Regions from separate parts of the Sphingomonas sp. FARSPH genome, predicted to be linked through region 2. Evidence: riboswitches for the same ligand, from Rfam matches in the RefSeq annotation. Region 2 holds a riboswitch; the other holds the start of a gene.

Region 1 (3,399 bases), 340 kb from region 2:
GCGAAGACCCGGCACGGCGATGGCGCGCTCACTGCGCTGGCGGCGGCGGGCGCGCATGCGGTGCTGAGCGGCCATGTCCACGATCCGTTCGATGTGCCAATCGATCGGGGGGGCTGGATCGTGCGGATGATCGGCGCGGGCACGCTGTCGCGCCGCACCCGCCGTACGCCCGCGTCTTTCAACGAAATCCGCATCATGGACGGACGCTTCGAAACGATCGCCCGCTGGCAAGGGGATCGGCCCGCCGCCGTCATCACCGAGGATGTACGCGCCGGCGCGTGAGCAACTGGGCCCGTATTCCTGAGGCCGACGGTTGGGCCGGTCAGCTCAGCATTCCACCACATTGACCGCGAGGCCGCCCAGGCTCGTCTCCTTGTATTTCGTGCGCATGTCCTCGCCGGTCTGGCGCATCGTTTCGATCACCGCGTCGAGGCTGACGACGTGGCTGCCGTCGCCGCGCAGCGCCAGATAGGCCGCGTTGATCGCCTTCACCGCCCCCATCGTGTTGCGTTCGATACACGGAATCTGCACCAGACCGCCGATCGGATCGCAGGTAAGACCCAGGTTGTGCTCCATGCCGATCTCCGCCGCATTCTCGACCTGCCGGTTGCTGCCGCCGAGCACCGCGGCGAGCGCACCCGCCGCCATCGAGCAGGCGACGCCCACCTCGCCCTGGCAGCCCATCTCCGCCGCCGAGATCGACGCGCGCTTCTTGTACAGCATGCCGATCGCCGCGGCGGTGTAGAGAAAGCGGCGCGCGCCCTCGCGGCGCTCCGCGAACGCCAGGTCCTTCGCGACCAAGGTCTCGTAATAGCGCAGCACCGCGGGCAGTACCCCGGCCGCGCCATTGGTGGGCGCGGTGACGACGCGGCCACCCGCCGCATTCTCTTCATTGACGGCGAGCGCCCACAGGCTGACCCATTCGAACACCTCCGCCGGGTTGCTGCCGGGGACGCAGCCGGTCAGCCCGCGCTCGATCGCCTGCGCCCGCCGCCGGACGCGCAGGCCCCCGGGCAACTCGCCGCTCTGCGCGATGCCGCGGTCGATGCACGCCATCATCGCATCGCGCACCGCGTCGAGGAAGCCGTCCGCCTCGTCCGGGCTGCGCCACGCATCCTCGTTGGCGCGGACCATGTCGGCGATCGACAGGCCGGTCACATCGCCGCGCGCGAGCAGTTCGCTGCCCGAAGAAAACGGGTGACGCACCGCGACATTGTGGGCCGCGACGGGCGCGCCCTTGCGCAGGATCGCGCCGCCGCCGATCGAGAAATAGGTTTCGGCATAGCCCGTGCCGTCCGCCAGCCGCGCGGTGAAGGTCAGGCCGTTGGGATGTTCGGGCAGGAAATCACGCGGGTGAAAGACGATGTCGGCGGCTTCCGAAAAAGGCACGCGCCGCTTGCCGGCCAGCGCCAGCCGCCCCTCGTCGCGGATGCCCGCCAGGATCGCGGGGACGGCATCGGGATCGAGCCGCTCCGGCTCCCAGCCGGCAAGGCCCAGGATCACCGCGGTGTCGGTGGCGTGGCCGCGCCCGGTCAGCGCCAGGCTGCCGTAAAGGTCGCAAGTGACGCCGACCGGCGCTGCGTCCTGCGCCAGCGCGCGCTGCGCGAAATCGCTGGCGGCGCGCATCGGCCCGACGGTGTGCGAGCTCGACGGGCCGATGCCGATGGTGAACAGTTCCGCGACGCTGATCGGGCGCGCGGCGCCGCGATCCAGGGTGTTCAAGGTGACGTCGGCCTGCATGCTGTTCCTCCGCCGCCTATGCGGCTGCTCGTCGCATGCCCCATCTGTCCCTTGCGCCTGAGATCGCTATCCCGTCGGCGGGCGTGGACGACCCACGCCTCTCTCCAGATGTCCGATGCCGACCTGGTCCTTTCGCCTGAGAGTTTCCGGGGCGGTTGCTCCTTCGGCGCCGGTCATGCCCGGTCTCTCCCGGATCGGCGGCGCCGGTATCGGGGAGCGGGCGGGGCGGGTCAAGCCGGGGTTGCGGCCCCGCGCGCCGCTGGCGGTCAACGCGCCGAGGCGCTCATCGCGGCAAGGCCCGGTTTCACCCGCCACGGTCTGGCAGCGCCCAGCCGCCATGCCAACAACAGGATCGCCGCGGCGGCTACACCCGCGGTCAGCGCAACGGGGGCGACCGGCATGTCGGTCAGCCGCGTCACGGCGCGCTCCCAGAATGCGGTGCGGCCGATCGTCTCGAAACCGATCAGTTGCGCCGCGGTGGCGGCCGCCGCGAGGCCGAATGCGACGCGCCCGTCCGATCGCCGGCTCGCCAGCACCAGCGCGATCAGCAGTGTCACGCCCTCCGCGAGATCGAACGCCAGTCGAAATCCCGCAAAGCCGGCCCAGCCGCCATGCGGGAAGCCGGGCAGGGCAGGGAAGAGCCGCCCGATGATCGGCGGCAACACCAGCAGCGCCGTCGCGAGCATCGCGGCGGCATGAACGCCCACGCGCCGGCGCCGTGCCAGGGCGTAGGCGACCAACGCGGTCACGCAGGGTCCGGCGATCATGTCGGCGATGACGAGCCGCGCACCGAAAGCGGCGTGAAAGGGATCGGCCTGTGTCCGCCACAGCCCCGCCATGCTCCACAGCGCCAGCGGCCCCGCCGCGGCGAACAGCGGCACGACGGCAAAGGTCGCCAGCCCTGCCGCCCGGTGCCACGCGGCCCTTCGCGCATGGATCGACCAGCTCTGCGCGGTGAGCAGCATCAGCCAAGCCGTCGCCGTCAGGCCGTGCGCATGAAGAGCGAAGGGCGCCTGCGCCAGCTGGCCGAGATAGCCGGGCCAGAAGGCGAGTGCGATCAGCGGAAAAAGCCCCAGCAACCAGCGATAGGCATGACGGTACGGCATCTCTTCTCCCCCCGAAGAAAGACACACGAACCATAACACAGAAGGGATCGCCCATAAAGCGTCCGCACCGGACATGTCGGTGGCGGGGGGCGGAACTGGTCGCCGAATAACGAGGCGTGCCGTCTCGCGCAAAAAAACCGCCGCCCGGCATCCCGGACGGCGGTTCTTTGTCTTCGGGCCGAGCGGCCGAACGAGGATCAGTCGTTCAGATACTCGCCCGCGGCCTCGTCGCTGCCGTCGCCCGAGGCGACGACCTCGGCGAGCGGGTCGGGACCCGCGCCGCCCGCATCACGTGGCGAACGCTTGTCCTCGGCGGCGCGCAGTTCGGCGGCCGACATCGGCGCGACGATCGCCGCCTGCAGCGCGCGCTGCTGCGCCCGGAGCGCGGCGTCGCGGCTGGTGGCCGCCACGCGCAGGCGGTTCATGCCCGCGCCCGTGCCCGCCGGGATCAGACGGCCGACGATCACGTTCTCCTTCAGGCCCATCAGCGTGTCCTGCTTGCCCTGGACCGCGGCCTCGGTGAGGACGCGGGTGGTCTCCTGGAACGACGCCG
Region 2 (3,399 bases):
CCGATCGTCGCGAGCATCGACTCGCGATCATGGGACGTCAGGGGCAGATAGCGCATTGTCATTCCTCAAAGCCCCTCCCCTTCAGGGGAGGGGTTGGGGTGGGGCGCCGCAAGCGTGGGTCTCGGTGAGACGTCCCCCACCCCCTACCCCTCCCCTGAAGGGGAGGGGCTCACAGGGGTCACAGCTTGGCGACGAACGCCTCGTAGGCGGTTTCGTCCATCAGCTCCTCGAGCTCGGCGGGGTCGGACAGCGTGATCTTGAAGAACCAGCCCTCGCCCTCCGGGTCCGAATTGACCAGGCTGGGATCATCGGCGAGCGCGGCATTGCCCTCGATGACGTTGCCCGACACGGGCGAATAGACGTCCGACGCCGCCTTGACCGACTCGACCACCGCGGCCTCGTCGCCCTTGCTCAGCTGCTTGCCGTCCTCGGGGACGTCGACGAACACGATGTCGCCCAGCTGACCTTGCGCATAATCGGAAATGCCGACCGTCCCGGTCTCGCCGTCGACGTCGATCCACTCATGGTCTTGCGTGAAGTAACGGCTCATCTCACTTGGCTCCTGCACGGATATAGCGGTGGGGGACGAAGGGCATGGCCGCGACGGTCGCGTCGTGGAGCTTGCCCCGCTGGATCAGTTTGAGCGGCGTGCCAGCCGCAGCCAGCGCCGCGGGGACGTAGGCCATGCCGATCGGTGCGCCGACGCTGGGCGCGAACCCGCCGGAGGTGACGCGCCCGATGATCGCGCCGTCGGCGTCGACCACGCTCGCGCCCTCGCGTACCGGCTGGCGACCATCGATCATCAGGCCCACGCGCTTCACCGTGGGGCCGTTCTCGCGCTCGCCGAGGATGCGCGCGGCGCCGGCGAAGTCGCCCGCCTCGCGCCGCCGCTTGGACAGCGCGAAGCCGAGGTCCGCCATCACCGGCGTCGTTTCGGGATCGAGGTCGTGGCCATATAGCGGCAATCCCGCCTCGAGCCGCAGCGAATCGCGCGCGCCGAGCCCGATCGGCTCGACCTCCGGCTGTTCGCACAGCGCGGTGGCGAAGCCCTCCGCGATCTCCGCGGGCAGCGAAATCTCGAAGCCGTCCTCGCCGGTGTAGCCCGATCGGCTGATCCACAGCGGCGTGTCGTTCCATGCGAAGGCGCCCGCGGTCATGAACACCAAAGCCTCGACGCCCGGCACGATCCGCGCCAGCGCATCGACCGCCTTTGGGCCCTGCAGCGCGAGCAAGGCCTGGTCTTCCATCAGGTTAATGACGACGTCCTCGGGCAGCACGTCAAGCAGGTAAGAGACGTCGTCGTACTTCGTCGCGCCGTTGACGACCATGTAATGGCTCGCCTCGCCAAACGGATGCGCGCCCTCGCCCGCGGGCAGCGTCGTCACCATCAGGTCGTCGAGGATACCGCCCGCATCGTTGAGCAGCAGCGAATAGCGCATCTTCGCAGGGGCAAGGCCGGCGATATCGCCGGGCAGCACCGCTTCCAGCGCCTTGGCGACGCCCTCGCCGGTCAGGCCGACCTGGCCCATATGGCTGACGTCGAACAGGCCGGCATTCTCGCGCGTCCAGAGGTGCTCGGCCATGATGCCCTTGTACTGGACGGGCATCTCATATCCGGCGAAGGGGACCATGCGGCCGCCCTGGGTGCGGTGCCAGGCGTCGAGCGGAAGCTGCTGGATCGCGGGTTCCTCGCCGTCCAGTTCCCCGGCCAGCTCGGCATCCTGCGCCTGTTCGATCACCGCGTCGCTCATCGTCTCATCCGGCCTTTCAAAAGGGCGACGGACGCAAGCGGCCGGGGCCGCGGGCGACCATCGATGAACCCCCTCTGTCACGGAACCTGAGAGCTTTCGCCCGTCGCCAACGCGGCGGGCTTACCCCTTCGGTGGCCCCTGAAAGGGGCGCTTTCCAGAGTGTCGATGGCGTCCGCGCGGTCCCGCGTGCCTGAGAGATTCCGGGGTGGTTGCTCCTTCGGCGGCCCTTTCGGGCTCTCTCCCGCGCGCGCCTATGCGGGTCGCCCCGCATCGACGACAAAAGCTCTGGCGACGCGCCCGCGCCAAGTCAATCGGCAAACGATGCCCCGCCCCAAGAGGCAGGACGATCGCCGCCGTCCGCCGTCACCGCTGCGCGTTATATTTCAGCTGGTCGTTGGTCAGCTGGAACCCGACGAGCGCCTCGAACGTCGCGCTCAGCACCGCTTGGCGGATTTCGGGCCGGCTCAGCGGATCGGTCGCGGCATCCTCTTCGCCCGCCTTGCGCTTCTTGGTCAGTTCGCGGCGGACATCGTCGGACAGCGTCGCGGCGGCGCGGCTGACGTAGCTCGTCGCCTCGCCGGTCGCCTGCGCGCGGGCCTGGCCCGCGTCGAAATGGACGACGATCTGGCCGACGCGCTTCGCCGTCACCTGGTTCCCGCCGCGCACGATCGCGATGTAATAGGGCAAGGTCACGTCGCGCGCGCCATCGGTACGGGTGCGGCGGGCGAGCACGTCGAACGTCACCGTCGTCGTGATCTGGTCGCCCGCATCGTTACAGGCACCGCGGACGTGCGTCATGTTCGCGACGACGTCGACCGCATTCTCGTCCTGGCTGGTCGCCGGGTCGAACAAGGTGATGTCGCCGGTGCCGGCGGCAACGCCCACTGTCGGGCAGGCGGAGCGGACGGCGGAGATGCCGCCTTCCACCACTTCACCCTTACCGGCGCAGCCGCCGAGGACGAGCGCAAGGGCGCAAGGGGCGAGGAGCGAGCTTTTCACGGTGAACGCGTACCTTTTCGAACGGGCGACGACATCGGGCCGGGCTGCCCCGGCCGGGCGGCGCGCACCATAGGAACCGCCTTTCGCGCGTGCAAGCAATCGCGTAGAGCGCTTCCCCATGGCCACCATCGATCCGATCGCCGCCCACGCCCCCGATCTGCCCGTCCTCGAGTTGCTGATCGCCGCACCGCGCGGCTTCTGTGCAGGCGTCGACCGCGCGATCCGCATCGTCGAACTGGCCATCGAAAAGCATGGCGCGCCGGTCTATGTCCGGCACGAGATCGTCCACAACAAGTTCATCGTCGACACGCTGCGGGCCAAAGGCGCGATCTTCGTCGAGGAACTCGATCAGGTTCCCGACGGCAAACCCGTCGTATTCAGCGCGCATGGCGTGCCCAAATCGGTGCCCGCCGCGGCGCAGGATCGGGGACTCGACTATCTCGACGCGACGTGCCCCCTGGTGTCGAAGGTGCATCGCGAGGCGGAGCGGCTGGTCGCGGCCGGGCGCCACATCGTCTTCATCGGCCATGCCGGCCATCCCGAGGTGATCGGCACGTTCGGCCAGGTGCCGACGGGCGCGATGACGTTGATCGAGACGGTGGACGACGTCGCCGTCTTCGCCCCCGCCGATCCCGACAACCTCGCCTTC

The links. Region 2 has a riboswitch for glycine ahead of gcvT (glycine cleavage system aminomethyltransferase GcvT). Riboswitches for the same ligand answer to the same signal wherever they lie in the genome.
Region 1: another riboswitch for glycine. It lies ahead of DM480_RS01660 (L-serine ammonia-lyase); the one in region 2 lies ahead of gcvT (glycine cleavage system aminomethyltransferase GcvT).

Annotation. Positions count from the first base shown of each region.
Region 1 covers NZ_CP029985.1:332,969-336,367, reverse strand. The annotation lists gene DM480_RS01665 (metallophosphoesterase family protein) at 1-282, shown strand, start outside; gene DM480_RS01660 (L-serine ammonia-lyase) at 328-1,740, opposite strand; glycine riboswitch at 1,855-1,942, opposite strand; gene DM480_RS01655 (hypothetical protein) at 2,007-2,846, opposite strand; gene rpoC (DNA-directed RNA polymerase subunit beta') at 3,044-3,399, opposite strand, start outside.
Region 2 covers NZ_CP029985.1:670,722-674,120, forward strand. The annotation lists gene gcvPA (aminomethyl-transferring glycine dehydrogenase subunit GcvPA) at 1-56, opposite strand, end outside; gene gcvH (glycine cleavage system protein GcvH) at 179-550, opposite strand; gene gcvT (glycine cleavage system aminomethyltransferase GcvT) at 552-1,751, opposite strand; glycine riboswitch at 1,816-1,919, opposite strand; glycine riboswitch at 1,923-2,005, opposite strand; gene DM480_RS03345 (hypothetical protein) at 2,115-2,750, opposite strand; gene ispH (4-hydroxy-3-methylbut-2-enyl diphosphate reductase) at 2,869-3,399, shown strand, end outside.